Regions from separate parts of the Glutamicibacter ectropisis genome, predicted to be linked through region 4. Evidence: riboswitches for the same ligand, from Rfam matches in the RefSeq annotation. Region 4 holds a riboswitch; each other region holds the start of a gene.
The links. Region 4 has a riboswitch for S-adenosylmethionine ahead of QMQ05_RS02925 (hypothetical protein). Riboswitches for the same ligand answer to the same signal wherever they lie in the genome.
Positions count from the first base shown of each region.

Region 1: linked by a shared signal. The riboswitch ahead of QMQ05_RS15870 (acyl-CoA dehydrogenase family protein) and the one ahead of QMQ05_RS02925 (hypothetical protein) in region 4 are both predicted to bind S-adenosylmethionine.
Region 2: linked by a shared signal. The riboswitch ahead of QMQ05_RS16650 (flavin reductase family protein) and the one ahead of QMQ05_RS02925 (hypothetical protein) in region 4 are both predicted to bind S-adenosylmethionine.
Region 3: linked by a shared signal. The riboswitch ahead of acs (acetate--CoA ligase) and the one ahead of QMQ05_RS02925 (hypothetical protein) in region 4 are both predicted to bind S-adenosylmethionine.

Region 1 covers NZ_CP125942.1:3,374,540-3,382,082, reverse strand. The annotation lists gene QMQ05_RS15880 (ABC transporter permease) at 1-1,034, shown strand, start outside; gene QMQ05_RS15875 (LLM class flavin-dependent oxidoreductase) at 1,031-2,467, shown strand; SAM riboswitch class I at 2,595-2,685, shown strand; gene QMQ05_RS15870 (acyl-CoA dehydrogenase family protein) at 2,736-3,962, shown strand; gene QMQ05_RS15865 (acyl-CoA dehydrogenase family protein) at 3,990-5,219, shown strand; gene QMQ05_RS15860 (YidH family protein) at 5,386-5,766, shown strand; gene QMQ05_RS15855 (hypothetical protein) at 5,838-6,095, shown strand; gene QMQ05_RS15850 (DUF6069 family protein) at 6,211-6,648, shown strand; gene QMQ05_RS15845 (peptidase C39 family protein) at 6,754-7,543, opposite strand, start outside.
Region 2 covers NZ_CP125942.1:3,536,053-3,543,595, reverse strand. The annotation lists gene QMQ05_RS16655 (long-chain-fatty-acid--CoA ligase) at 1-1,534, opposite strand, end outside; SAM riboswitch class IV at 1,910-2,027, shown strand; gene QMQ05_RS16650 (flavin reductase family protein) at 2,124-2,624, shown strand; gene dnaB (replicative DNA helicase) at 3,279-4,634, shown strand; gene QMQ05_RS16640 (ZIP family metal transporter) at 4,695-5,438, shown strand; partial or broken gene QMQ05_RS16635 (MFS transporter) at 5,461-6,189, shown strand; gene QMQ05_RS16630 (MFS transporter) at 6,287-6,847, shown strand; gene QMQ05_RS16625 (GNAT family N-acetyltransferase) at 6,844-7,176, opposite strand; gene QMQ05_RS16620 (pirin family protein) at 7,194-7,543, opposite strand, start outside.
Region 3 covers NZ_CP125942.1:330,729-338,271, reverse strand. The annotation lists gene QMQ05_RS01585 (LLM class flavin-dependent oxidoreductase) at 70-1,470, opposite strand; gene QMQ05_RS01580 (acyl-CoA dehydrogenase family protein) at 1,530-2,861, opposite strand; SAM riboswitch class I at 2,878-2,969, opposite strand; SAM riboswitch class I at 3,237-3,339, shown strand; gene acs (acetate--CoA ligase) at 3,487-5,448, shown strand; gene QMQ05_RS01570 (BCCT family transporter) at 5,522-7,378, opposite strand.
Region 4 covers NZ_CP125942.1:615,764-623,306, reverse strand. The annotation lists gene QMQ05_RS02940 (hypothetical protein) at 1-296, opposite strand, end outside; gene QMQ05_RS02935 (helix-turn-helix domain-containing protein) at 393-956, opposite strand; gene QMQ05_RS02930 (DinB family protein) at 1,132-1,716, shown strand; SAM riboswitch class IV at 1,790-1,902, shown strand; gene QMQ05_RS02925 (hypothetical protein) at 1,916-2,182, shown strand; gene QMQ05_RS02920 (VIT1/CCC1 transporter family protein) at 2,238-3,341, shown strand; gene QMQ05_RS02915 (LOG family protein) at 3,416-4,594, opposite strand; gene QMQ05_RS02910 (SNF2-related protein) at 4,681-7,543, shown strand, end outside.

The DNA of each region.
Region 1 (7,543 bases), 850 kb from region 4:
GGAAGCGTGGCACCCTTCAGGCTTCTCGCCTGGTTGCCCCAGCCACGCTGGCATTGATCCTGATCGTCTTCTCGGTGCTCAGCCCAGTATTTTTTAGTGTCGGAAACCTGGTGGGGATCCTGGGGCAAGTGGCTTTGCTGGCATTAGTTGCTATTGGCCTGACCCTCGTGGTGCGCGCCGGCGGCATTGACCTGTCCATTGGGGTGGCCCTGGATTTGGGAGCTCTGGCTAGCGCCTGGCTGATCAATGATGGGTACCGAGCCTGGGTGGCCGTCGTGGGTGGATTGCTCTTCGCCCTAGCTGTGGGACTGGTCAATGCACTACTCATTGTCATTTTGAAGATCCCAGCGTTTTTGGCCACCTTGAGTGTGTGGTTTGTGGGCACGAGCGTGCAACAACTGCTTACCGGTGGTGGGGCACCGATCTATCTTTCGGCACCCCTAGTACCCGATGGTTTTGCCGTGATTGGTCGGGGATACTTCCTCAACATTGATGCCGCCATTATTAATGCGGTCACCATCGCTGTGCTGGTGGCGCTCTTACTGGGCATTACCCGCTATGGACGCAAGCTCACCGTGGCCGGTGAACAACCTAGCGCAGCAAAGATCTCTGGGCTGCGCGTTAATGCGCTGATCGCCAGTGCCTATCTGTTGTGTGCGGTGATCGCCGGATTTGCCGGCATCGTGTTGGCCGCACGCTCCAATGGTTATGTTCCCGGCAGTGGTCAGGCCTATTTGATGGATGCCATCGGGGCGGTATTCATCGGGGCCACGATCTCTCGCTATGGGCGTGTGTCCGTGGGCGGAACGCTGATTGGTGTAGTGATTTTTGGCTTGCTGGATAACGGACTGAACCTGATCGGACTGTCCTTCTTCTTCCAGGACCTGGCCCGTGGACTCGTACTGCTGGCCATCTTGCTCGCCGCCGTCGTGCTCGGGCGAAACCAGGGTCAATCGTCCACCGGGATTTTCGCCCAGCTGCGCACTGCTAAGAAGCACATATCAACCACAGGAAAAGGAAACAGTAACTCATGAGCCAGCGCATTCACCTCAACGCCTTCGACATGACCTGCGTGAGCCATCAGAGCCCGGGACTGTGGCGCCATCCGCAGAATCGAGCCGATGAATACAACACCCTGGAATATTGGGTGGAGCTGGCGCAAACCCTAGAACGCGGTGGTTTTGATGCGTTGTTCTTGGCCGACGTCTTGGGCATTTATGATGTGTACCAAAACTCCAGTGGCCCAGCCCTATTAGATGCTGATCAGGTTCCATTGAATGATCCGTTCATGCAAGTTTCCGCGATGGCCGCGGCTACCAAGAACCTTGGCTTTGCGGTGACTAGTGCGCTGACCTATGAACAGCCTTATGCGTTAGCCCGTAAATTCTCTTCCTTAGATCACCTCACCCGTGGCCGGGTTGGCTGGAATGTGGTGACGAGCTATCTGGAGTCGGCGGCACGAAATTTGGGGATGACCCGCCAGCTAGATCATGATGCACGCTACGACATTGCCGATGAATTCATGGAAGTGGTCTACAAGCTTTGGGAAGGCTCCTGGGAAGAGGGAGCAGTCGTCAAGGACCGGGAACGTGGGATCTACACCGATCCGAGCAAGGTGCACCCGATTAACCATCAAGGTCAGCACTTCAATGTCCCGGGCATTCACCTTTCAGAGCCATCGATTCAGCGTACGCCGGCGATTTTCCAGGCAGGTGCCTCATCTCGTGGTCGTCGCTTCGGTGCACAACATGCCGAAGGGATCTTCCTGAACTCCATTAATACTGCCGTCACCCGCAGGCAGACCGATGCGATCCGTGACGAATTTGAAGCGGTGGGCCGGCCTCGAAATGCTGCAAAAATTTATGCCCTGATGACGACGGTGGTGGCTGATTCAGATGCGCAGGCAGAAAAGCTTTACCGTGAGTACCAGTCCTATGCCTCACGTGAAGGGGCTATGACCTTCTATGGCGGATGGTCAGGTTTGGATTTGAGCCAGTACGCGGTGGATGAAGAACTGAAATATCTGGAGACCAACGCGGCCCGCTCCGCCCTGTCGATTTTTACCACCGCGAACCCAGAACAGAAGTGGACACCGAATTCGATTGCCGACTACCTCGGCGTGGGTGGCATCGGCCCGGTCCTGGTGGGTTCGGCCGAAACAGTGGCCGATGAAATTGAGCGTTGGGTGGATGAGTCCGGGCTGGACGGAATCAACCTGGCCTACGCCATCACCCCGGGATCCTTCGAGCAATTCACCGACTTGGTGGTTCCGGAGCTACGCAAGCGTGGACGAACCTGGGCCGGCTATGAAGGGAATACGCTGCGCGAATATTTGGCCGGAGAAGGACAACGACGAGTTGCTGACGATCACCCGGCAGCGGCCTACCGTGGGGCTTATGCTGGCCAAGCTTCCGCAGCAGATTCCAAGGCTAGTCAAATCCCAGAGGCTGTTTTAGGCGCCAAATGACATATGAGTAAATATGACGGAATTTTATTACCGTTTCAGAGCGGTGAACGTGTCGAAAAATGACGATGTTCCGTCCTGTGACCTCGTGACTTCCGCCAGCCATCGCGCGGTGATTCACTGAAAGAACACACCATCCAGAGCGGCTGAGAGACCTGGCTCCGCGACGCCGCAGCAAACCTGCATCCCGCAGTAAGTGCTAACGCCAGGTTCGATGGATCTGCAGAAAATTCTGCGTCCTTCGGAATCCACAGTCCTAAGGAGAACGAAGATGACGGTTATCAGTACCCAGCTACCGCGCGTGCCTTACACCGGCACCGCCGATGAAGCCGAGCTTAATCACTGGCGCGAGATCGCACAAAAGGTCGCCGACCAGCTGGCTACCGACGCCCTAGAACGCGACCGCAAGAATGCTCAGCCCTTCGCTGAGGTGCAGTTACTGCGTGAAGCTGGCTTGTTGAACCTGCTGGTGCCGACCGAATTTGGTGGCGCCGGGGCACACTGGGAGACCGCCTTTGAAGCGGTCCGCATCTTGGCAACGGCCGATGGCTCAATTTCTCAGCTGCTGGCCTACCACTACGTGAACCAGTCGGGCATTGCCTTCTACGCGGCGCCTGAAACCCAAGCCCAGTGGTGGCAGCGCACCGTTGAGGGCGGCTGGCTGTGGGGCGATTCGGTCAACCCGGTTGATCCCACGTTGACCCTCGTGCCTGAGGGTGATGGCTTCCGCCTCAATGGTGCCAAGCGGTTCTCCACCGGTTCCGGGGTAGGCGAGGTTATCGTCATCAACGCGGAAGTCACCGAGGGCGAACGCAAGGGCCAGGTGCTGGCCTTCATCATCGACCGTGACCGTGAGGGCCTAGAAATCGTTGATGACTGGGACTACCTAGGCCAGCGACTGAGTGCGTCGAACTCGCTGAAGTATCACAATGTACGCATCGAGCCGACTGATCTTCTTGGTGAAGTCACCGATGAGCCGGTCTCGACCCTACTGACCCCGGGCATCCAGCTGGCCTTCGCGAACTTCTACCTGGGTATTGCTGAGGGTGCCTTGGCCCGTGGCAAGCAGATCTTGTTGGGGCGCAAGAACGCGTGGCTGTTCTCGCAGGCTGAGACCTATTCCCAGGATCCAATCTTCCAGCGCACCGTGGGTGAGCTCAAGGCACGAACTGCTGCCGTGGCAGCGTTGACCGAAAAGCTGGGCCGCAAATTTGATGCACTGCTCTCCAAGGCAGGGGAGGTGACGCAGCCCGAGCGTGCGGCGTTGGCTGTTGAGATTGCTGAAGCGAAGGTGGTGTCCACCGAGGTAGGCGTTGAGGTGGCCAACCGGATCTTTGAAGTCACCGGATCGTCGTCGACTGCGAACAGTGTTGGCCTAGACCTGTTCTGGCGCAATGTGCGCACCCACTCACTGCACGACCCGGTGGACTACAAGAAGATTGAGGTCGGCGCGTACTTCCTCCGCGGAGAATCTCAGCCACTGTCGCTGTACACCTAAAAACTTTTCTACAGATAGGAAACTGAGATGACTGTACTTGCCACAGGTAATCGGTTGAACCAGCTCAAAGCCCGTTTCGCCCCTCTCTTTGAACAGATCGCGGACGGCGCTGCCGAACGTGACCGCAGCGGTGAACTGCCCTATGAACAGGTTGCCCAGCTGGCTGCCGCCGGGTTCGGCGCGATCCGTGTCCCTGAATCTCATGGTGGGGCAGGGGCCACGCTTCCCGAGCTCTTTGAACTCTTTGTTGATCTGGCCGCCGCCGATTCAAATATTGCCCAAGCGCTGCGCGCGCACTTCGCTTTTGTGGAAGACCGACTCATTGCCACCCCGGGCCCGGGACGCGATAAGTGGTTGGCACGCTTTGTTGATGGCGAATTGGTGGGCAACTCTTGGACCGAAGTCGGGACGGTGAAGGTCGGGGACGTGATCACCAAGGTCACCCCGGATGGCGAGGGTGGCTTTAAGATCAATGGCACCAAGTACTACTCCACCGGTTCCATCTTTGCCGATTGGCTAGACACCTATGCCGAGCGTACCGATACCGGCAAGCGCGTCATCGCTGCAGTGAATCGCCACCAACCAGGCGTGGAGTTGGCCGATGACTGGGATGGCTTTGGGCAGCGCACCACCGGTACTGGAACTTCCACGTTCACCGATGCGATTGTGGCCGAAGAAGATTTGATCGACTTTGATACGCGCTTTAAGTACCAGACCGCTTTCTATCAGCAGGTGTTGTTGGCGGTGCTCGCCGGGTCGGCTAAGGCTGCCGAGCGTGACTTCGCCGCTGAGCTGAAGGCTCGCAAGCGGACCTTCAGCCATGCTGCAGCCAATGTGGCGGCCGAGGATCCGCAGCTATTGCAGGTGATTGGTGAGGTGTCGGCGGCTGCCTTTGCTGCTGCGGGAACCGTGGAGCGTGTTTCGCAGTCCTTGCAGGGCGCTTATGAATCGGCGTTGGCGCTCCAGGCCGGTCAGATTTCATTGGAAGATGACGAGGCGGCCAATGATGCTGCCGAGTTGGCCAGCGCGCAGGCCCAGGTAGTGCTCACCCCGTTGGTGCTCAACGCCATCACCCATGCCTTTGATGCGTTGGCCGCTTCGGCGACCAGTGTCTCGAAGAACCTGGACCGTCATTGGCGCAATGCGCGCACCGCGGGCAACCACAATCCGTGGGTGTTCAAGGCGCGTTTGATTGGAGATCTTGCGGTCAACGGTACCGAGCTGCCACGCGTCTGGGCTATCGGAGCTTCCAAGTAACCACGATTGATCTTGCAGGCCCAGCATTCTTTGCCGATGCTGGGCCTGCAGTGTTTAACGGATCGCAGAACCTGTGTGGAGCCTGCGCTGAAAGGCAAGCTGTCTTAAACCGTGAATTCTTTTGGGTCAGATAAGCTTGCCGAGTTGGCACAAACTCAGGAGGGTCATGTCTGAGCACGAACGCAGCCGGTTGGAACGCTGGTTATTGCCGCAGGGCAAAGAGCCTGACCCACGTTTTACCCTTGCCAATGAGCGTACCTTTTTGGCGTGGATCCGAACCTCCTTGGCATTTCTTGCCGGTGGCACGGCCCTTGAAGCTTTTGCGACTGATGCGTTTCCAACACCGTTGCGCACCTGGCTGGCTGTACTGATCATTGGCATCGGCATCCTGATTGCCGGTGGGGCTGCCATTCGCTGGGTTCGAGTTGAGCGCAGTATGCGTTCGGGACGTCCTTTGCCGATTCCGGGCATCGTGCCCTTATTAGCCTTCGGCGCGGTGCTGGCCTCACTGACGGCTGTGGTCATTATTCTGGGGTTGGGCAGTTGAGGGAAGAAGCCCCTGAGGTCAGCGATCCTGGATTGCAACCTGAGCGAACGGTGATCGCTTGGAGCCGGACCATGATCTCCTTTTTGGTGGCCAGCGCGGTGTTCCTGAGGTGGTTGCCACACTATGGGCTGGGCATGATTTTGTTGCTTTCACTCTCCTCGGCTGTAGCCTTCGGAATTCTCTTTTCGCAACGCGCCCGGTACCGAAAAATGCTTCAGGGCGTGCGCGCTGAGCGCCTTCGTGCAGATGTTGTTGCCGTGGTACTTACCTCTTTGATGATTATGGCGATGGGTGTGTGCGCCATCATCATGGTGATTGAAGATAATTGAACCGCTAAATGAATAGCGTGGCTAAGTGTCGTGGATGTCACTAGAAAATGAGAGCCGTGACACTGGTGTACGAAACTAGAATTGTTGAAGACTTTCAACAATTTTGAGGAACACCATGACCGCTCAGGGACAACCAAAAAGCCCATTCAACTTCATTCAGGTCGTCATCGCCGCACTGGGCGCCGGCTACCTCAACGCCATTATCTTCTTCATCGGTATCGCATCTGGCGCATCCATGAAGGTGGGCTCCAACCCTGAGAAGGTTGTCGGATTCGACAACATCTTGCAGTTCACCTGGTTGCCACTGCTGGTCTTCGGCCTTGTTGTCTTCTTGATTGGCCGCGCTAAGAAGGGCTTCGTCAAGGTTGCCCAGTGGATCGGTTTGATCATCGCCGTTGTTTCGATGATCTCCCCAATCATGATCTCCGCAGACGTGGCCACCGGTGTGACCCTGAGCGTGATCCACGTAGTGACCGGCGCTGCCTGGTTCTTCGCCGTGCATTACGGCAACAAGAAGCTCCACGTAGCTTCCAAGGACGTTGTCGTGGCCTAAGGCTGCAAGACACATAAAGCTTCGGCGCCGCAGGTGAAAACCTGTGGCGCCGAAGCTATTAACAAGATGTTCGCATTGGTGCGGGCGCTTCTGGGCGCCTGATCGCTAGGTGAGGACGAGTGCAGCTCGGTAGCGTTGAGACTCAAGCACCGACATGGCATCTAATTCTTCTGGCACCACGGGCAGACAGGTCGCATCAACCCAGCTCTCGGAACTGCTTTGATTCACCCACGAATCTTCGATGACCAGGACGGGACTTTCTGCAGTGCCGGTCACCCCGTGGCACAGGACCCAATGCGGAACGTCAAAGCCCAACATCTTGTCCAGAGACACCAAAAGTAATACGCGGGCTCCATTGGCCACAGCATCCTTGATCTCACTAATTCCGAGACGCTGAGTGCTGATATCAAGCCCTTCGGTATGAGCTCGAAGTCGTGATTGCCGTTGAAGAATTTCACGCCAATCACGCTCGGCCTCGGGATAGTAATCCACCATCACCGGTTGATCAGTATCCAGCCACACTTTCACCTGGCTCTGCGGCCAACGCTGAGTCAGCGTGAGCCCCAATTCAATTGGTTCACAGGCCATAAAGTTGGTGGCCTGACGCCACAGCAACAGCTCTGCGATGCGCAGTTCCTCAAGAGTCTGAATGCTCGATGTTTCATGGTGTGCGGTCAGCGAAGCAACTGCAGCGCAGGTGAAGTTCTCACTTTGCTGGTAGTGGGGAGCCTGAAGATATTGGGCAGGGTTCAACCAATGAACCAAGCCGGCAACTGGCGCTGATCCGGCGTCTTGCCCAGCCCTGCGTGGAGAAGGGAGGCGTTCGAATCCAAGCTCTTGGGCTACGGCGAAAAGCTGCGGATCTTCCGTCCACAATTCCCATTTGACGCTGGCA
Region 2 (7,543 bases), 680 kb from region 4:
GCAAATCTTGCGGGAAGATGATGGTGCGTGGAACCTTGTAGCCGGCCAGTTTTTCTCGAGCAAAACTGATCAGCTCTTCGGCCTGGAGATTGGAACCTTTACTGCGGATGACATAGGCGACCGGTCGTTCGCCCCACTTTTCATCGGCCAGGCCAATGACTGCTAAATCGAGGACTTCTGGGTGGGAGGCTAAGGCTTGTTCTACTTCGATGGTTGAGATGTTCTCGCCACCAGAGATGATGATGTCCTTGGCCCGGTCGCGGACCTGGATATAACCATCGGGGTGCATCACTCCAAGATCCCCGGTGTGGAACCAGCCCCCGGCGAAGGCTTGCTGGGTGGCTATTTCGTCACGGTAATAACCAATCATGACGTTATTGCCACGCAAGACTATTTCACCCATACTCTGCCCGTCGGCTGGTACATCGTTCATGTTCTCATCCACGATGCGTGCAGATTCAGCGGTGATCATACCGACGCCTTGTCGAGAAAGCTTTGCCGCGCGTTCAGTCGGCTCTAGTTGCTCCCATTCCTCTTGGAATTCGCAGACCGTGTAAGGTCCGTACACTTCGGTCAAACCGTAAACGTGGACCACCTCAATGCCGAGTTTTTGCAGCTTTGAGATGATAGCCGGCGAAGGCGGTGCTCCGGCGGTAGTAATGCGTAGGGGAGCATCAAGCTGATGGGCCAGAGGGGAGTCGGCAATAATGGAGCAAACTGTTGGTGCTCCGCACAGATGCGTTGTTCCTAAGTTTTCGATAGCGTCCCAGACTGGTTCTTCACGAACCCCGCGCAGGCACAAGTGGGTTCCTCCGGCGGCGGTGACGGCCCACGGGGTACACCAACCGTTGCAGTGAAACATGGGCAGGGTCCACAGGTATCGAGTTGCTGAGGTGAAGCCTTGATGGTGTGCTTCGCCCAATGAGTTCAAGTAGCTGCCACGGTGTGAGTAGAGTACGCCCTTGGGTTTGCCCGTAGTGCCCGAGGTGTAGTTCAAAGTTATTGGTGCCCGCTCATCGGCGATTGCGTAAGGAAGTTGTTCATCGCTGGCCGTGGCTAGGAGTTCTTGGAGCGTGCCATCAACGTCTACGTGAGGGCGCGCGCCGGTGTACTGGTCATCGGTGATTTCAATGAGTGCCTGCAGGGTCGGATTTTCCCGCCGCAGGTTTTTAGTGTTTTCTAGTAGTTCCGTGTCCGCAAACAATAGCTTCGCTTCGGAATGATCCATGATGTACTGCAGTTCATGGGCGGATAACCGGGTGTTGAGTGCGATGAGCACTCCGCCAGCTAGCGGTACCGCATAGTGTGCCATCAGCATTTCCGGGGTGTTCGGTGCCAGCACCGCCACCCGGTCACCGGGGTTGATGCGTTCGGCCAGGACCTGAGCGAAACGATGGACCAAGCCTTCGAATTCTCGATAGTTATAACTACGCGTGCCATGCACAATGGCAGTCTTCTTTGGATAAACCTCGGCGGAGCGTTCAAGGAAGCGCAACGGAGTTAGTTCGGAATGGTTGGCATGAATATTGACCATGGAGGCATCCTTCATTCATCTTCTCTGGCAACGGTGGCAGACAGTATTGGTGTGACCCGGAACACTGTAATCCTTATCCTTACATGAACCTCAGCGTCAAAGTTAGAAACGTAGTTTCATATCGGCGAGTGGATGAGAAATAGCGGTGACGGTTCGCGGATTGGTGAGGTCGGTGGTCTGTCATAAGTTAATGCGTTACGACTTACATCACATGGTCGATGACTACGAAAAGCCTTAGATGCGGGTGATTTCGCGAATAAAAGACTGTGCGGGATAGTCAAAGGGGTATCGATGTCGAATATTTTGTTGAATATTGCGATTTGCGAAGTCATTTGTTTGACGGTGCTTCGTCATGAGCCATATCGTTTTAAACAGAATCAAGAGCATCAGCTAAGAGCCCTGGCTTGCTGATCGGCAACCCTCTCAACGGTAGTGGGGTGCTCCAGGTGAGGATTCGGTTCTGCACTAAATGGTGTCGGAACAAGTACCGCGCACGGCGTGAAACCTCAGTGGGAACTAGTTCGGTTCATCCCGAATCACAACGTCCACTGGGTCTGGCGCAGTGGGCAAGACCCGAAGGAATCGAGCCATGTCATTAAATCGTGAACTTGACCCGTTATCGTTGCGTAAGGTTTTCGCTCAGCACCCCTCAGGTGTTGCTGCTCTGTGTGCAAAGATTGACGGTGTTAAGACCGGAATCGTTGCATCGTCATTCACTGTCGGAGTTTCACTGGAACCTGCATTGGTAATGTTTGCAGTCCAGAAGTCGTCTAATACGTGGCCGAAACTGCGTGCCGCTAGCCATATTGGGGTTTCGGTGCTCAGTGATCAGAATGATGGCGTGTGCGCGCAGATTGCTTCGAAGAACGGTGACCGTTTCCGTGGTATCAATACCGTGACCTCTGAAGAGGGCGCACTATTTGTCGAAGAGTCCACCTTGTGGCTGGAGACCTCAATTTACAACGAAGTTGAAGCAGGAGATCACTGGGTTGTGCTTTTGGAGGTGCATGGGCATCACGTATCGCAGCACTCCCCACAGATCTTCCATGATTCTCGATTTCATTCCATCCCAGTTCCTGAGCTCGTCTAACCCCTCCGGTAAGTAGCTTGCGCGAGGCTCGGTGCGGATCACAACAGTGATCCCCACCGAGCCTTGTTGATTATTGAGCACGTTGAACCCGGCAAAGGGTTATCCACGGTGCGAACGAGGGAACCGACGCAAAAATGTGGACTACTGTTCATCTGGGGTTGATCCAGTTCAATTTAAAGCTGGTGACTAAGTCTTTTGTGATCATGGGTGTATCCACATGTTTATCCACACACTTGTGGGTAGATTGTGTGGAACCGTGTATAAAAGGCGAAAAACCCTGAATTTCGGGCATTTTTGCTTGTTGATAACTTCTGGGGACATAGCGTTATCTTCAATAAAATAACTTTCTGTCCACAACTGTGACAACGTATAATGCCTAGTCAGTAGCTAGTAATGATTAAAATATGGCGGTAATCCACAGAGTTCTCCCCAGATAGTAAACAGGCTAATCCACAAGTGAGAGTGCGTTATGCACAGAAGCTGTGGATAATGAGGTTTACGTGGCTAAATATCAGCCCTACTGTTGGCCTTGGGACAGAAATATCCACAGACGTTTTCCATCAAACTGTCGGTATCAACTGACAAGATGAAACGTGGCCGCCTGGCATGGAAGATCTTTCCCAGTGCGGTCAAGAGGGGATGGAAGTGTCTGCAATGAGTGCTGAGCCGGTTTACGAGGGACGAGAATCCGACGCAGGGCGCAAACCGCCGCAGGATGTCGAAGCTGAAATGTCTGTGCTCGGCGGCATGATGCTATCCAAGGACGCCATCGCCGACGTTGTGGAGGCGTTGCGAGGAACCGACTTCTACCGTCCGGCCCACGAATCCATTTACGAAGCCATCATCGACTTGTACGGTCGAGGCGAACCTGCCGATGCCGTGACCGTGGCTGACCTACTGACCAAGCGTGGCGAAATTTCCCGCGTAGGCGGTGCCGCGTACCTTCACAACCTTATTCAGCAGGTACCTACCGCAGCTAACGCTGGCTACTATGCAGAAATCGTGCGCGAACGCGCCGTGCTGCGTCGCCTCGTTGATGCCGGAACGCGCATTGTCCAAATGGGCTACTCACCCGACGGTGAAGTTGATGCCATCGTTAATGAAGCGCAGGCCGAGGTCTACAAAGTTGCAGAAAACCGCAGCAGCGAAGACTACGTACGCCTTTCGGACATTATCGAAGGCACTGTCGATGAAATCGAAAACGCCGCCAACGCAGGAGATGGCATCACCGGTGTCCCTACCGGATTCTACGAATTCGACGAACTGACCCAGGGCCTGAAGGGTGGGCAGATGATCATCATCGCTGCCCGTCCTGCAGTAGGTAAATCAACCTTCGCGTTGGACTTCGCCCGCTCTGCAGCCATTAAGAACAACATGGCTACCGTCTTCTTCTCCTTGGAAATGGGTCGCAATGAAATTGCGATGCGCCTGCTTTCCGCCGAAGCCTCGATCCAGCTCCAGGATCTGCGTAAAGGTTCGGTGGAAGATGCCCAGTGGACCAAGATTGCCACCACCATGGGGCGTTTGAACGAAGCGCCACTGTTCATCGATGATTCGCCGAACATGTCCATGATGGAAATTCGTGCCAAGTGCCGTCGCCTGAAACAGCGCAACGAGTTGCGCATGATCATCCTTGACTACCTGCAGCTGATGAGCTCAGGTAAGCGCGTGGAATCACGCCAGCAGGAAGTTTCCGAGTTTTCGCGTAACCTCAAGCTGTTGGCTAAAGAACTCGACGTTCCACTAATTGCCTTGTCCCAGCTGAACCGTGGTTCTGAACAGCGAACTGACAAGAGGCCAATGGTCTCGGACCTTCGTGAGTCCGGTTCCATTGAGCAGGACGCCGACATGGTGATCCTGTTGCACCGTGACGACGTCTACGACAAGGAAAACCGCCCGGGTGAAGCCGACGTGATCATCGCGAAGCACCGTGCCGGTCCCACGAAGACCATCACCGTGGCATTCCAAGGCCACTACTCACGCTTCAGCAATATGTCCTCTGACGGTTAAGCCCTGCTGAACTAACATGGCACCTACTAAGACGGTGACTTGCTGGCTATAGTGGGTGCCATGTTCGCTTCTTTGCAGGCTTTGCTTTGGGGCACAGTGGCAGGCTCGGCCCTGTTACTGGGTTCTGGCGCCGCGTGGTGGCTGAAAATCCCAAAAGTTTGGGTCTGCGCAATTATGGCCTTCGGTGCAGGAGTGCTGGTCAGTGCGCTGAGTTTTGAACTTGTACTTGAGGCCTTTGAAACTGGCGGACTTGTAGCCACGGTAGCCGGCGTACTGGTTGGTGCAGCGTTGTACTTCTCGGCAAACCGACTATTGGACTGGCGCACCAAAAAGCGACCGCAATCTACAGTCAACGCTGGGGACAGTGAGTCCTCCGGAACCGCATTAGCCGTCGGGGCCTTAATTGATGGCATCCCTGAATCGGTGGCCCTGGGGTTGAGCGTGGTGACCGGTGCCAGTATCAACCCCGCTATGCTCATTGCCATTTTTATTTCCAACGTTCCCGAGGGCCTTGCCAGCACCGCTGCGATGAAAAGTGCCGGACGCAAAGGGACATCGATTGTCCTGCTGTGGGGATCCATTACGCTTGCGAGTGGGCTGGCCGCCTTCTTTGGGGCGTTGGTCATGGCATCCATGCCTGAAGAAGTTCTGGCTTTCGCCACTGCAGTGGCAGCCGGCGGGATTCTAACGATGATTGCCGACACGATGATTCCCGAAGCTTACGCTGTGGAACATGACTTCACCGGATTGTTGGTTACCGGTGGCTTCCTTTCGGCCTTTGTCTTGCACGTGCTAGGCGGTTAGGAAAAGCTGGCATGATTAGTCCATGCCCCTAAACCGTAGTAGTCACACCCCTGCGCCCGCTACAGACACCATCTATGCACCACAATTCTTGGCCACCACCATGGGCATGTTTATTCTGGTGTTCCTCGTGGCCTTCGAATCCATGGCCGTCACCACCGTCATGCCGATGGTCAGCGAACTGCTTGATGGTCAACGCTATTTTGCGCTGGCCTTTGCTGCGCCGATTGCTAGCGGGATGCTGGGCATGGTGGCCGCCGGGGAAGTGACCGACCGCTGGGGGCCAAAATACCCCTTATTCATCAGCGTCGCGATCTTCTGTGCGGGCTTATTGATCTGTGGTTCGGCAGCAAATATGCAGACACTCATTGGTGGGCGGATTCTGCAGGGTGTCGGTGGTGGAGCCATTACGGTGGCCATCTACGTACTCATTGCTCGCGCTTACCCTGGGCACTTGCATTCAAAAATCTTTGCGCTCTTCGCTACTGCGTGGGTACTGCCAGCGATGGTTGGACCGTGGCTGGCCGGCCTCATGGCAGTGCACCTTGGGTGGCGTTGGGTCTTTTCGGGTGTCGCCGTTTTGGTGGTGGTGTCCTTCTGCGCCATGATTCCGGTACTCAAATCACTGGACTCTGTGCGCAATAAAGATCTCGGTCCGGTATCACTCAAGCGCCTGGCGCTCGCCGGGCTTACCGGTCTTGCCGTGATCTCGATGAACCTCATGGGCAACTCGAACAGCAGGTTCTCACTGATCGGTCTCGCATTGGCCCTGTTGGTGGCGTTGGTGGCCATTCGCCCACTGTTACCCCCGTGGAACATTCAAGGTCAGCCGTGGTTTGCCAGCAACCATCATGACCAGGATTTTCATTACCGGTGCTTTCTTTGGTGTGGAGGTTTACCTGCCGTACCTGTTGCGCGAGGAGTACTTCCTTGCCCCGGATCGGGCCGGTCTGATTTTGACCGCGTCGGCACTGTGCTGGTCGGTGGGTTCATGGCTGCAAGGAAAATTGGGGGAGCGGGTCTCTTCCTCGACGTGCATTACCTTGGGAGCCGTGGCCGGGAGCGTGGCCATAGCCACTGCATTGGCCACCGCGATCTTCCACCCGCCGGTGATCGTGCTGGTGTGTGGCTGGGCCGTGGGTGGATTTGGTATGGGAATGATCTTTCCCCGGCAAAACGTCAACATGCTCGCCCTATCAGCCAAGGAAGAACAGGGTTTTAACTCCTCAGCCATGTCCGTGGCAGACTCGTTGGGCAATGCCGGGGCCACGGCCATCGGCGGTGTCATCTTTGCGATGGCCGCTGCCGGTACCGGGTTCGTTTCCGTCTTCACCTTCAGCTTGGTGTTGATCCTGATCTTGATCGTCATTTCCCCACGGACCAAGGGAAGACCAGTTTCTTTAGCCGATTAGTCGCGCGGCAAGATGTCCAGGTGAGCCTTGGTTGGCTGAACGAGGTGCTGGTCGTATTCGCGGTGTTTGGCCACGTAGTTTTTGACGTACGGGCATACGGCCACAATTTTCGCTCCGCTGGCAATGGTGTTCTCTAATGCGAACTTCACCATCGTGCTAGCCAGCCCCTGCCCGCCATATTCCTCATCCACGGTGGTGTGGAAAAAGATCCGTTCGATACCGGTAGCACCTTCAAAGTCGCGGAAGTGCGCAGCTCCAATGATCATGCCATCGTCTTCGAGGGCGAAACGCCTGCGTTCTAGAAGCGATACTGGTTTGATTTCACTCATAATCGGTTTCCTTAGTTTCAGGACGGGTTGACGCGAGGGCGCAGGCGAACAGTGGGCAGGGTTGGGGCAGGTAAGGCCGCTGGAGTGTTGGGTGGAAACGGCCCAAAACGATCTTCACTGGCATCGCCCGGTTCGGCTCCGATTTCTGCTTGCCATTGTGCACGGAAGGCAAGGACCTCTTCATGGGTACGGCCCACAAAGTTCCACCACATCAAAATGTCCTCATTCAGCGGTTCGCCGCCGATAAGCAAAGCCAGCACCGGCTCATCGCCGGAGGCTAAACGCAGAGTTTTACATCCAGCCCGCACGAAGCCGAGTTCTCGTGGGGCCAACTGCTGCCCGTTAACATTGAGGGTGCCTGAATCTA
Region 3 (7,543 bases), 290 kb from region 4:
CCAGTTCAGAATTTTGAACTGGGGCATTTGCGGGCTGTCTATGGGCAGCTCGCTCGGCTTCTCAGGAGGTTAGCCCTGAGCAGCTACGCGGTTAGCAATCTTGTACTTGGCGGCACGGTGGGTGTCCTTGACCCGGTCACCTGCGTTGAAGAGCTTGTTGCGCAGTGATCCTTCGGCGTACTCGGTCTTGTATGCGCCACGAGCCTGCAGCTCAGGAACCACGTACTCAACAACGTCTTCGAAGGTGCCAGGGGTGATGGCGTAGGCCAGGTTGAAGCCATCCACGTCGGTGTAGTCCACCCAGTCAATGAGCTTCTCCGCTACCTCGGCACCGGAACCAACGGTGATCGGACCGAAGCCGCCGACGCCAACCCACTCTGCCAACTGGCGGATGGTCCATGGCTTGCCATCATCGCCGCTGGCCTTCTGGAAGGTTTCCACCGAAGACTGGATAGCGTTGGACTTCACGTTGGAACCCAGTGGCTCGTCAGGATCCAACTCTGACAGGTCCACACCCATCCAACCGGAGATCAGTACCTGAGCACCCTCAATATCCGCGTAGGACTTGTAGTCTTCGTACTTAGCCTGAGCCTTTTCAGAAGTCTCGTCGGTGATGATGGTCTGCATCGCAAAGATCTTCACGTCATAGCGATCGCGGCCAGCCGCTTCGGCTGCATCACGGATCTTGGTGACAGTGGCCTTGAGGATTTCGCGGGTTGGGCTCGTCACGAAGACTGCTTCAGCATTTTCCGAAGCGAACTTGATACCGCGCGAGGAAGCACCAGCCTGGTAGATCACTGGGGTGCGCTGGGTGGAAGGCTCGGTGATAGCGATGCCTGGAACCTTGAAGTACTTGCCTTCGTGCTCAATGTTGTGCACCTTGGCCGGGTCGGTGTAGATCCCGGTTTCCTTGTCGGCCTGAACAGCGTCGTCTTCCCACGAGCCTTCAAGCAGCTTGTAGATGACTTCGAGGTACTCGTCGGCGTGGTTGTAACGCTCGTCGTGTTCCATCTGGTCTTCCTGACCCATGTTGCGAGCAGCCGAAGGCAGGTAACCGGTAACGACATTCCAGCCCACGCGACCATTGGTCAGGTGATCCAGAGTAGCCAAGCGACGGGCGAAAGCGTATGGGTGCTCGTAGGCGGTGCCTGCAGTAACACCAAAGCCGAGGTTCTCGGTCACTGCTGCCATGGCCGAAACCAGCATCATCGGGTCATTGACCGGAGCCTGTGCACCGGAGCGCAGTGGGGACTCGTTGGTCCCGTTGAAAACATCGTAGGTGCCTAGCACGTCGGCAATGAACAGGCCGTCGAACTTGCCCTTTTCTAGTACCTTGGCCAGGTGGGTCCAGTAACCAATGGTGTTGTAGGTCGAGGCCTTGTCCTCTGGGTGACGCCACAGGCCTGGCGACTGGTGCACGACACAGTTCATATCGAATGCATTGAAGAGAATTTCGCGCTTCTGGCTCATTAGTTTCCCCTTGCCATAGTTGAGTAGTAGTGAAGTTTGTTGGGCGGCGTGGATGCGCCTTAGGCCCGATGGTTACTGTCTTCTCCGGTGACCGAGAGACGTTGCGGTTGCACTGCATTGATCTCGTAGTCACCCACGATGCGTGCCTTATAAATGGCCGGATTGTGGGTGGCGATGGTGCGGGCATTGCGCCAGTGTCGATCCAAGTTACAGATCACGCTGGTGGACGATGCTCCAAGCCCATCAAAGAGTTTGCTCGTGGCTCCGATGACCAGTGGCTGGACAATGGTTTGTGCCCGGTTAGCTGCTAGTTCACAGACCGCGTAGCGTTCCTCATCATTTAGCCCTGGGTCGATGAGGGCGGCTTCAACCTCAAGGACAGCACCGATCACCACCGAGTCAGCGGCGAAGGACTCTGCGGAGACCTCACCGACTAATTGCAGTACTTGTGGTTCGCGGTGTACCGGCACTCCCGTGCCGGTGGTGAAGATGCGCGTACGATTCTGCACCGAAATACGCAGGTCATTCAGTGCTGCCCGCGCTATGCCAGCCTGCACGGCCATGAGTACCAGCTGGAAAATCGCTGCCTCAGGGTCATTCTTCTGCTGTGGCATGAAGGTGTCTACCGGCACCTGATGGAATTCCGTGGTTCCCGTACCGGTGAGACCCTGGCCGAAACCATCCCAGTCATCCAAGATTTTTACGCCACTATGTTGGGTGGAGACCACCGCAATCTGGCGCCCGGCAAGCTCCGGGTGAGCCACAGCCACCGTGGTCCAGTCGGCAAAGATAGTGCCGGTGCAGTAGTACTTTTCACCAGTCACCAGCCAACGGCCATCAACCTGGCTGGCTTTGGTGTTCAAGGTACCAAGCGCATTGCCGCCACGTTCGGTGTACGCGTTGCCGACAATTTGTCCCGCGGCAATGCGGGAAACCCACTTGCTACGTAGTTCCTGATCTTCAAGAACCAGAACATTTTCAACAAATGCGATATGCGCGCGCCATAGCTGGCCCACATGCGAATCAGCTTCGGAAAGTTCGATGAGTAGACGGAAGACGTCAACCAGTCGTGCGCCGTACCCACCTTCGGCGACTGGGATACGTAGCGCCCCAAAGCGTTCTCGATTGAGCAGGCCTACCTGCTCAAAAGGCAGTACGCGGTTCCGGTCACGTTCCTTGGCGGTGGCTGCAATCTGCGCGAAAACCGGGCGGAAGACTTCAGCCAAGCGATCATATTGTTCGTCTGCGCTAGGGCCTGGGGTGACCTTGAGTAGTTGCCGGGTAGGCAGCTGCTCTTGGAAGTCATCTAGTCCCATGGCGCTAGCCTGCGAAGGATCACTGAGCTGGTTGAAGTCCAAGCTTGTGGTGTTTGGCGACTCGCCAAATGACATTAGAAATCCTCAATTCTTTCCATCGGTCCTGGCGGTAGCACCGTCCCGCAAATCGGGTGGTTGCTGCGGCGTCATCGAGCCAGATCTCTCGGCCGCTCTGGATGGGTTCTCATTCATTTGTAGCCGTAACAAAGCGGTGCTTCCAAGCCACGAAGTCACATTTCGTCGTGACGATGCGCCGGTTTGACAGGCGGTTTGCACAGGCAACTTCGCATTCCACCGAAGATGAACTCATGAAAATCATCAATCATCGATCAAACCGGCATTCAATGAAATAAATAACGAAATATCTCGTGCGTGTGACGTAGTTATCGAATATTTTTCATGTTACGCAAGATTTGCATTCAATTCGTTCGAAATCATGTAATGGACGGGTAACCATCCCGAGCGACCGAGAGATCTGGCTCCTAGACGTCGCAGCAACCACCTATGAATCACATGTTCCATAGGCCGGTGCTACCGCCAGAACCGATGGAGATGATCATGGCACTGAACTATGCACAGCCTCAGGGACAAGACCCGGCCAACGCTTCAATTGCGCTGGCTATCGAGCGGGGAACCTGATTTCGCCTCTCCCGCAGCTTCTCAACTTGTCACCCATTAACACTCCAAGGAATTATCTTTCATGACCATCGAATCAGCATCGACCGCCACACTGGTGTCAGAGGAAGCACGCCAAGCATTCTGGGATGAAGCGGCGCACCTTCTAGATTGGGACACCGAATGGCACACCACCAGCCAAATTCTCCCCGCTGACCCAGTAGCCAAGCGTGGCCCGCAGATTTCTTGGTACCTCGGTGGCAAACTCAATGCCGCGGTGAACTGTGCCGACCGCCATGTTGCGGCCGGTCGCGGTGACAAGGTTGCGCTGTACTTCGAGGGCGAACCCGGCGACCGTGTAGCCGTCACCTACAAGAACTTGCAAGAACGCGTCAGCCAAGCTGCCAATGCCTTGGAATCCTTGGGTGTGGTCAAGGGCGACCGCGTGGTCATCTATCTGCCAGTACTTATCGAAACCGTCGTCATCACCTTGGCTTGCGCCCGCATTGGCGCGATCCACTCATTGGTTTTCGGCGGGTTCTCTGCTGAGGCGCTGAAGTTCCGCGTGGAAGACACCAAAGCCAAAGTCTTGGTAACCACGGACGGCCAGTTCCGTCGTGGCACTTCCGTGCCGGTCAAAGACAACGCCGATCAGGCGGTCTCGGGCGAAAATGAAATTGAAAAGGTCCTGGTCATTCGCCGCACAGGCGATGAGATCCCATGGACCGAAGGCCGAGATGTTTGGTGGCACGATGTGGTCGACACCCAGCCCACCGAGCACGCTGCACAGTCCTTTGACTCGGAAACCCCGCTATTTATCATGTACACCTCAGGGACGACCGGACAGCCTAAGGGCCTGGTACACACCACCGGCGGTTATCTGACTCAGGCAGCCGCCAGCTACAACATGCTTTTCGCCAACCCTGATGTTTCAAAGCGAGACCAAGACGTTCACTGGTGCACCGCAGACCTAGCCTGGGTCACCGCCCACACCTATGAGATCTACGGTCCGCTGTCGAACGGCGTTACTCAGGTCATCTACGAAGGCGTACCAAATGCCCCACATCCTGGCCGTCACTTCGAAGTCATCGAACGCTACAAGGTCACCAGCTACTACACCGCGCCAACGCTAGTGCGTTCGTTGATGGGCTGGTTCCCGCAGGGCATTCCAGCTTCCTACGACCTGTCCTCCATCAATATTGGCGGCACCGTGGGCGAAGCAGTGAACCCGGAGGCTTGGAAGTGGTTCCGTGAACAGTTAGGTCGCGATACCACCGAAGGTCTTCCCATGGTAGATACCTGGTGGCAGTCCGAGTCGGGAGCCACGATCCTTTCGCCACTGCCCACCGACGAGTACTTCAAGCCTGGTTGCGCTGCCCGCGCCCTGCCTGGAGTTTCGGTGGACATCGTTGATGCTCAAGGCCAGCGCGTTGCACCGAACACTCAGGGAAATATTGTCATCACCCAGACGGGACCTTCGATGGCACGAACCGTTTGGGGTAATCCAGAACGCTACTACACCAGTTATTGGGAACAGTATGTCGGACAGGGATGGTTCCTTGCCGGTGACGGGGCGCGCTTTGATGATGATGGAGACATTTTCATTTTGGGTCGCACCGATGACGTGATCAACATTTCTGGGCACCGCCTGTCCACCATTGAAATTGAATCTGCTCTGGTCACTAACGCGGGTGTCGTTGAGGCTGGCGTGTGCCCCACCCCAGATGCCAAGACTGGCCACGCCGCTACCGCTTTTGTGGTTCCTTTGGACAAGTCATTGATTGCTGAATACCCAGATGAGCACCTGGCTGCCCGTCAGGCACAGTTCATTGCCGAATTGCGCTCTACCGTAGCTAATCAGATTGGCCCCATTGCCAAGCCACGCGATGTGGTTCTGGTTCCGGACGTTCCTAAAACACGTTCGGGCAAGATTATGCGCCGACTGCTCACCCAACTATTTGAGGGCACCACACTCGGCGATACCACGAGCTTGCAAAATGAACCGTGCATTCCAGAGATCAATGCGATCTGCCGAGCACGTAGCTAGCTCTTAGCCAAGAGAATGGCAGCTTAAATAGTGGAAGCCACGTCCCGCGGGACGTGGCTTCCACTATTTTTTGCTAGGAATCTTTTGACTCGGTGGAGTCCTTAGAGTCTTTCCCATCAGCTTCGGTGACAAACACCTGCGCTGACTTGGTAGCATCCTCTGCTGAAGTCTCAGCCGGAGCAACAATTGGAATCTCGGTGGTCATCAGGCCGAACTGGCTACCTTCGTGCCGGTCCACGCCCTGGGTCACCGATTGCTCCAGTACGGTGCGGGCAACCTTTCCACGCAAGATCAATGGATCCCGGCTCAGGTCCTTCCACAGCGCGACGCACAGCAACAACATCACGATCACGAATGGCAAGGCCGAAACAATCGTTATGTTCTTCAAACCGTTGAGCGCCTCGTCTGGATGATCTCCACCGGCAAGCAGCATAACGGCAGCAACGGCACCAGTGGCGACACCCCAGAAGATCACTGACTTCTTGGTCGGGTCTTCGGCGCCACGCTCACTGAGCGCGCCCATCACGATCGAAGCCGAGTCGGCTCCCGTGACGAAGAAGATGGCAATCAACAGAACGGTGATCACCATCAGCACGGTCGCTATCCAGCCGTTCAGCGGGAGCTTATCGAGCAGGTCGAAGAGGATCAGGTCAAAGTTAATGTCTGGTGCCCCGTCGACCATCTTGGCCAAAGCATCTCCGGTGTTCCCGGCACGCTCAGCACGTTCCTGCAAGCCGATGGCTCCGCCACCGAAGATCGAGAACCACAGCAAGGTCACGGCCGATGGCACCAACAGTACGCCGGTAACAAACTGGCGAATGGTGCGTCCACGCGAGATACGTGCGATGAACAGGCCAACGAATGGGCTCCATGAGATCCACCAAGCCCAGTAGAAGACGGTCCATGAGGACAGCCAGCTGGACATGGTTTCATCGCCGGAGGCCGCGGTGCGCGAAGCCATCTGAGGCAGGTCACCAATGAATGAACCCACAGCGTTCGGGATGACGTTGAGGATGAATAGCGTCGGTCCGCCAATAAAGACGATGAGCGCCAGGATTACTGCCAACACCATGTTGATGTTCGACAGCCACTGAATGCCACGCTCAATGCCGGAGACGGCAGAGGCTACAAACAATGCAGTCAGAATCGCGATGATGACTACCAATATGCCGGAGCCGACCTTCTCAAGAATGCCGGCGGACTGGATACCGCCACCAATCTGCAGCGCGCCAAGGCCCAGCGAACATGCTGACCCGAAAAGGGTCGCGATGATTGCCAAGATGTTGATCGTGCGACCGCCCCAGCCATGTACTACGCGCTCTCCAAAGATTGAGGAGAACATGGCAGAGAAGAGCTGTGGGCGTCCAAGACGGAAACTGCCGTAAGCCATACCCAAGCCGACGATGGCGTACATCGCCCATGGGAATAAGGTCCAGTGGAAGAGCGTCGTACCCATGGCGGTGCTCATGGCCGCGGCGCTAGATCCTTCGACGGTCCCTGGTGGAGGTGACATGTAGAAGAACAGTGGTTCTCCTACGCCGTAGAACACCAAGCCGATGCCCATACCGGTCGCAAACATCATGGAGATCCACGAGACGGTAGTAAATTGTGGTTTTTCGTCATCCTTACCCAGCGGGATACGGCCAAAGTTCTTCACTGCGACCACGATGACAAAGATTGCGAATACCGAGGCTGCAATAATAAACAGCCAACCGGTGTTGGTGATGACCCAGTCCAGGGCTACATCTGCGGCTTTACCTAAGCCTTCTGGGGTAACGAAACCCCAAACAATAAAAGCCAGCGCTAAGGCGCCAGCGATACCAAATACCCAATAGTCAGTTCCTGAAACCGAATATTTCTTAGGGCGTCGTTGTCGAGCTGAATGCAGCTCGCCGACAAGGTCTTCAAATGATTGATCCGTCTGCTTCATTGCTTTCTTCCTTCACCGGCGAGGTTTCAAAGGTGAAATTCCTTCGGAGCCCAACGAGCAACGGTTCAACTAGTGAACGATTGCTCTGCAGTGTGCTTGATTGCGAATTGCTTATCGGTTTCGATTCACTGAATCCAAATCTAGCGTCAGCGGGCGCTGAATGAA
Region 4 (7,543 bases):
GCCACATAGACCAACTGAATGGGGCCCACAAGGATGAGTAAGATGATCATCCACAGGCCATAGGACCAGGAAACATGAGATTGAGCCATTTGCGGGAAGCGGGCGCGACGTCGAATCGTGCGTAGCCCGATGACCACAATCACCACCGCGATAATGACTGCGCCAATGAAAAAGAAATTACGTTGCGTGCGAATCCACGTCAGGGTGGTGCCGGCAAGAACGCCAACAAGCACCGAAGCCCACCAGCCGATGCAACGGAGCTGATCCCGTGCACCAGTTTCCTCGCTTGTCCTCACGCCACTCCTATCAATCACCGCACTCAGTGCGCACGATGAGCACACCTTTTTAGAATACGCGCTTGGCAACACCACACCGAATAGGTGCCGAACAGATCAGAGGATCAAAGTCCACGTCACCAAAGCGACTTCATCGGACTCGTTTTCCCAGCTATGCGGTTCCCGCCCGGAAAAAGTCATGGTGTCACCGGCCTCAAGTTCAACGCGCTGCTCAGGCAGAACGAGGGTGAACCTTCCGGCAATCACATGCAGCACTTCTAATTCGCAATCCACCGAATACAGTTCTGCTTCACCGACACCTTTGGGTGCAATTTCAGCTCGGATCATCTGTACCCGTTTTTCACCGCGCGGAGTCACCAGCTGTTCGGTAATCCCATCACCGCCCAAGGACACCCGCGGTGCTTCGTGAAGCCGAACCAACATGGTTTCGGGCACTTCGAATAGCGTCCCCACCTCAATACCCAGCACCTCGCACAGCTTCAGCAGTGTTGACACCGAAGGGCTCGTCAAATCTCGCTCCACCCGCGAAAGAAACCCCTTGGTTAATCCGGAAAGCTCGGCCACCTGGTCGATAGTCATGCGCTGTCGCTGACGTACCCCACGTAACCGAGAACCAATATTGATTGCAGCTCCGCTTGATTCCACGGGCAGGGTTTTCATGCATTCACTCCATCGGGTCGTTCGTTAGGGCACACCAGGCAACGATTGAGTGATTCAAGGGTTCACCGCGGCGAGTTTACTAATAGTAAACAGAGCATAGCGCCCAGCCTGCAAATATGCTGTGTCTCACACGCTTCATACTCAAGGCACGTACATACTTACTTAGACTCTGTGCATGGATCACAGCAAAGAACTCCTGCAGGAATATCTCTCCGATGCCCGCGAAGCCATCGTCTACAAGGCCCAAGACCTGAACGATCGCCTGGCCCGCAAACCACTAACCCCCACAGGAACGCATATCCTTGGTGTAATCCATCATCTGGCCATTACGGAATACGGATACTTCGGACAGTGCCTGAACCGCACCATTGATGATCCCTATATCCAAAACCTCTTGGACATCGATGATCCACAAACCGATTTCCTACCACCGGCCCAGCTCAGCGCTGACAAAATTATCACGCTCTACCAAGAATCGACTGCTTTCGCCGACGCAGGGATCCGGGCCTTGCCTCTGAACGCGCCGGCGGAAGTTCCGTGGTGGATTCGCCGACGGCACACCACACTCGAACATCTCATGGTGCACATGATCGCAGAAACCTCTCGGCATGCTGGCCATCTTGATATCGTGCGCGAACAGCTTGATGGTTTCGTCGGTTTACGTGCGGCAGCCCCAAACCTCCCCGACTATTCAGCGGCACAATGGGCCGAGCAATACGAAGCGATCGACCGCCTCGCCACCACCAAAACTCAAGAGTGAGCACCAGAACAAGTCACATAACGGAACAGATCTTCATTCTGCGTAGCACCGGCGGGTAGCATCACAAGTGTTGCTTCACGAGACACGGCGTTAAGCTCCGACTAGCCGTGCACCAACCCCAGATTCATGGGTGGTTCGGATGAAGAAGCGGTCCGTTCACTCACTGTGTTCGGGCAAGAACTCAGCGAGAGCGCATCACATGGCATATTCTGTTCTGCCCATCCTCGACCGCCAAACCGGTCAAGTGCAATTTAAGTTCCAGGGCCAATGGCTGATCCGCTACGTTGATGACCCCGGGCAACTAGAACACTTACTAGCCCGCTGCGCACGTCGTCCGCTCTTCAACCCTGATTCCTCTGAACTGGTCCTGGGTGTGGCCACGGTCGGGCAATCACAGGGGCGCAGCATTGCTTTTAGCCTTGCCAAATTCCCAAGCCTGAAGCCCCTCACTAAACTTGGTAGCTGACCCGTTCACCGAGTTTCGCTAAGAAATTCGACCTGCCAAGAGAGCTGTTTTCGTGATGTCGAACCCCTCAACAACCGAACCGACTCGTGCCCAAATCCAACGATGGCGAAAGTACCTCGCCGATGAAGTCGCCGAAGGCGCTATCTACCGAACCCTCGCCCAGAAGAAAACCGGGCAGGAAAAACAGATCCTATTAGGTCTGGCCGAAGCCGAAGCCCGGCATGAGGAACACTGGCGGTCCAAGCTTGGAGAGCATTTCAAGCCAGTGCGCCCCTCATTGCGCCGTACCATCCTGCGTTTCCTCGCTCGCAACTTCGGCTCAGTCTTCGTGCTGGCTATGGCACAACGCTCAGAGAGCAGCTCGCCTTACCGTAATGACAAAGACGCGACCGCACAAATGGCCGCCGACGAACAGGTCCACGAAGAAGTAGTGCGTGCGTTGGCCACCGCCGGCCGCGCTCAGCTCTCAGGCAACTTCCGTGCAGCAGTCTTTGGCGCCAATGACGGGTTGGTCTCCAACTTGGCACTGATCATGGGTATCGGGGCCACCGGCGTTTCTTCCACCTTTGTACTCTTCTCCGGTATCGCAGGGCTCTTGGCCGGTGCGCTGTCCATGGCAGCTGGCGAGTTCGTCTCCGTGCGTTCCCAGCGTGAGCTACTGACCGCCTCTCGACCCACCCAGGTCACGCTCACCGCGGCCCCCAACCTCGACTTGGATTCCAACGAGTTGGTGCTGATCTATAAGGCCCGCGGTATGAACGATGAGGATGCAGAACACCGCGCCGCCGAACGCATGGGGTTGTTCACCTGTGACTGCAACCCATCATTCTCGTTGAACCCTGAGGAACGTTCAGAGGAATTGGAAAGCGAACACGAGGAGCTTGGCTCCGCCACGGGCGCCGCTTTCACGTCGTTCTGCCTCTTTGCTTCCGGTGCGGTCATTCCAATCCTGCCGTACATCTTCGGACTCAGCGGTTTGACGGCCATCATCATCTCCGTCGTTTTGGTGGGCATTGCACTGATGATCACCGGCGCGATCGTCGGATTGCTCTCGGGCGCTTCCCCGCTCAAGCGTGGTCTGCGCCAGTTGGCCATCGGTTGGGGTGCCGCCGCAGTGACATACTGCCTGGGTCTACTCTTCGACGTACAGGTCGCCTAACCAGATCATTACTCGCAGCAATAAGAACAACCTCGCTTCCCATCTCGGGGAGCGAGGTTGTTCGTTTCTCAGCGCTACCAGCGTGTACGACGGCGCAACGTACCCATAGAGTTAATGAACTCCATGGCCTCGGCCGCGGTATCCACGAGCGCTATTCTCTCTTCCATCACTCGCTCGGCAGCCAACGCCTTCAGCAATGGCCACGCGGGCATGGTCTTGGTCCAATACTCACGCCCGAGTAGAACCATAGGCACCACGCGTGCACCGGTGGCGTAGTAGTTTTCGCAAGCATCCTGGAAGATTTCTTGCACCGTACCGGCTGCCCCGGGCAGGACCACCAACCCACCCGTGGACTGTTCCAAGAGCACCGCTTCGCGGATGGAATTGGTGAAGAACTTTGCGATCTTCGTTGCAAAAAGATTGGGTGGTTCATGCCCGTAAAACCATGTCGGTACGCCCAGAGATTCTCGGGTACTGGGGAATTTTTCTTTGACGGCGAGCGCGGTGCGGGCCCAACTGGTGCGCTGGTGAATGGCATCCGGCTGTGAAGCTAGCATCTGGAGAGCAAGTTCAATCTCTTGTGGCTTGTAGTCTGCCAACCACGCTCCAGCATTGGCTGCTTCCATGGCTCCCGGTCCCCCACCGGTGGCCACCGCATAACCGTTCTGGGTAATCATTTGCCCAAGCTGTACCGTCTGCGCGTATTGATCTGAACCGCGGAGCATGGCGTGCCCACCCATGACACCGATCAAGGGCGTCTCTTTGAATACTCCCTCATACACTTGAGCAACGAGGGCCTGCCCCACATGGTGATCGTGCAAGGTTCGAGCCATGGCATCATCAGAATTCAACGCAGCAGGCGCAGTGTGCTGTTGCGAATAGGCGTAAATCTTCGCGTCCGGCACCTGCTCGTAGTTGGATGTCTTGATGCCGGCATAGAGTTCATCCGGGGTGTACAAATCCCGCGCCGTAGTTTCAAAAGGCAGTTCCTTGCCAGAACTCATACACAGTCCGCCAGTGGCTTGCACTAGTTCCCGCCCTTGGGCTGAATACTGACAGTCGATAAAGATCGCTTCGGATAGGTCTAAAGCCCGAAGGACGGAGTCCCTCTCGCGCAGATCGACACGATGCACGCGCCAGCTAAATCCACGGGTGTGACGGGAGGCTAATGCTTCGGCGGCCAACCGATCAAACTCGTTGAGCGAGGTAATATTGACCGCTCTTGCCGGTAGATAGGGCCAGATATGGGACATGTGTCAACGCTACGTCACAGCTAGTGATTATTCACAGACATGCCCTTCAACTTTCACCACGGGCCGGAACGTGAAACGATGAGAGGATGAGTGATTCTGTTCCACCAACCATCGACGCCCGCCACTTGCTGCGCTACCTGGGCGACGTCCCTTTCTTTTACGGAAAGAACATTGCTGCTGAAGAAAATTCAGTAGTTGACGTGGAGTTTGATGAATCGACTCGGCAAATCGAGGGCACTGTCCGTGCCAACGACGAAGAATTCTCGCCGATGATCCAGGTTCATCAGGTCGACGACGAGTGGAAAATCGAACTGTGCGAATGCACCTGTGACAAGCCGGGCATCTGCCCACACATTGCAGCCTTGGCGATTGTCTCGAACAAGATTGCTTCTTTGCCCCGCGCCGTCGCCGTGGCAGAAGAAAAAACTTCAGCCGCCTGGGCCCAGCAAATTGACTCGTGGTTTGAACCATCTGAGCCTGGACCTGCCGATGGTTTGCTCGGTTCGCAGAATGACCCGGTAGTAGCCATGGGTCTGCAGTTCATGCTCTTTGATGCGAAGAACGCCACTCAGCAACAGCAGTGGATGCCCACCGGCAGCATTCCACACCCCACACGTAATAAGCGCTTCCGTCTCGGTGTTCGCCCGATGGTCCGTAATTCTGAGGGTCGTTGGGTTCGCGGACAGCTACGCTGGACCACCCTAGGTTTCAAGACCTACGGCTGGAACTTGTTGCGCGCGCAGCATCACTGGTTCACCCGTTTTGCGTCCATGGCGCGTAGTGATACCCAATTGCAGTTCAAAGTCGACGAAGACTGGCTATTCATGGATGAGTACGCCTCAGAACTGCTGTGGCCACTGCTTGAACAGGCACAAGAACTGGGCATTGCGCTCATTTCTACTCGCACCGAACAGCGTATTCGCATCATTGATCACGCCAGCTTCAGCATGCAGGCAGCCCTGAATGACGAGAACCTGCAACTGGGCGGCATCCTGCATATCGATGGTCAAGACCTGGCGCTAGACTCTGACTCCCCTAGCGGCGTTATCGCCGATCACGGTTTCTATGCACAGCTCGGTTCACCCGATGAAATCTGGTTGGCTCCTAGCCAGGAACCGATCGCAGAGGCCCATCGTCGCTGGTACATTGACCGCCGGTCGGTGACTATTCCAGTGGCTGAAATCGATAGCTTCTTTGAATCTACCTACCCACGCTTGGCCCGTCGCTTTGAGCTTCACAGCACCAGCGAGGACCTGGTGCTACCCGACCTTAAGCCTCCTTACGTGCAGGCCAATGTCACCTACAAGCGCGACCTCAATGACAAGGGCGAGCCCAATGACTCCGCAACCTTGGAATTCCAGATTCGCTATCCCGGCGTTCCAGATCAGCAAGCTGTCTACGATTTTGAAGCTGAACAGCAGCTTCGCGCAGCTATTGATGAGGTCTTCCAGCAGACCACAGAAACCGGAAACCCCGATCTATCCCCCAAGTTCTATTCGGGCGAAAGCGTCATTTCCTTTGTTTCTGAAATCTTGCCTGCCATCGAAGCGTTGCCTATCGTCAAGCTGAACGAAAAGGGCACCCGTCCAGTCTTCCGGCAGTTGCGCGAGCTTCCGCAGTTGAAGATCAACGCGGTCAATCATGAGCGTACGGACTGGTTGGACTTGGGGTTGCTGATCTCCGTGGGTGACCACGAAGTGCCTTTTTCTCAGATTGTTGAAGCCATGAGCAACGGTCAGATGAAGATCAAGCTGCCGGACAATACGTGGTTCTCACTGAACCAGCCGCTGTTCGCCAAGCTCAAGGCTCTGGTGGATGAAGCCCAGGCGCTGAATGACAAGCCGAAGGAAGGCGATCTGAAGCTCACTGTCTTCCAGATTTCCCTCTTTGAAGAACTCGATGAACTCGCCGAAGGGGTCGACGGCGCAGATTTGTTCATCGGGCGTATGCGTTCCTTGCTCAAGGTTGCCGAGGGCGAGCAGGCGATGGTCCCTGAGACCCTCAATGCCCAATTGCGCCCCTATCAGGTTGAAGGCTTTCGCTGGCTAAGCCGCCTCTATGAGGGTGGTTTTGGCGGAATCCTGGCCGACGATATGGGCCTGGGTAAAACCTTGCAGACAATTGCACTGATCCTGCACGCTCACGGGATGTGGAGCGATAGCGAGGCCTGCGCCAAGCTTCCAGCAGGTCAGCGAACTCCGGCTCCGTTCCTGGTCGTTGCGCCAAGCTCAGTCGTATCTAACTGGGAAACCGAAGTTAAGCGATTCGCCCCGAGCCTTCGCGTGACCAGCATCGAGGGCACGATGAGTTCGCCGCATCAGCTCAGTGATCTGGCGGAGAACTACGACGTCATCCTCACCACGTATACCCTGTTGCGTTTGAATGACGAGATTTACGAGTCCCAGCGCTTTGCCGGGTTGATTCTGGATGAAGCACAGTTCGTGAAGAACCGCTCCACCAAGGCTCACCGAACGGCCGTGAACTTGCAGACCAACTTCAAGCTGGCGGTTACCGGTACTCCAATGGAGAATAACCTCTCCGAGCTCGGTGCACTGCTGTCATTGGTGGCACCTGCGCTGTTCTTGAATACGAGTCGCTTCAACCGTCAGTTCGCCCGGCCCATCGAGGTCTTGGGTGATAAGGACACACTGGCCTTGCTGCAGCGACGGATCAAACCGTTTATGTTGCGACGTACTAAAGAATCAGTAGTCCTCGACTTGCCTGCCAAGCAGGAGCAACAGCTGTTGGTTCGTCTTTCCGATGAGCACCAGCATGTTTACGACACTCACCTGAACCGCGAACGTCAGAAGATCCTGCACTTGGTTGAGGATCTGGACCGTAACCGTTTCACGATTTTCCAGTCGCTGACCCATCTGCGCATGCTCGCGTTGGAACCTTCACTGGTTGATCCTGAACTTGCCGATGTCCCTGGTTCGAAGCTGGAGGCGT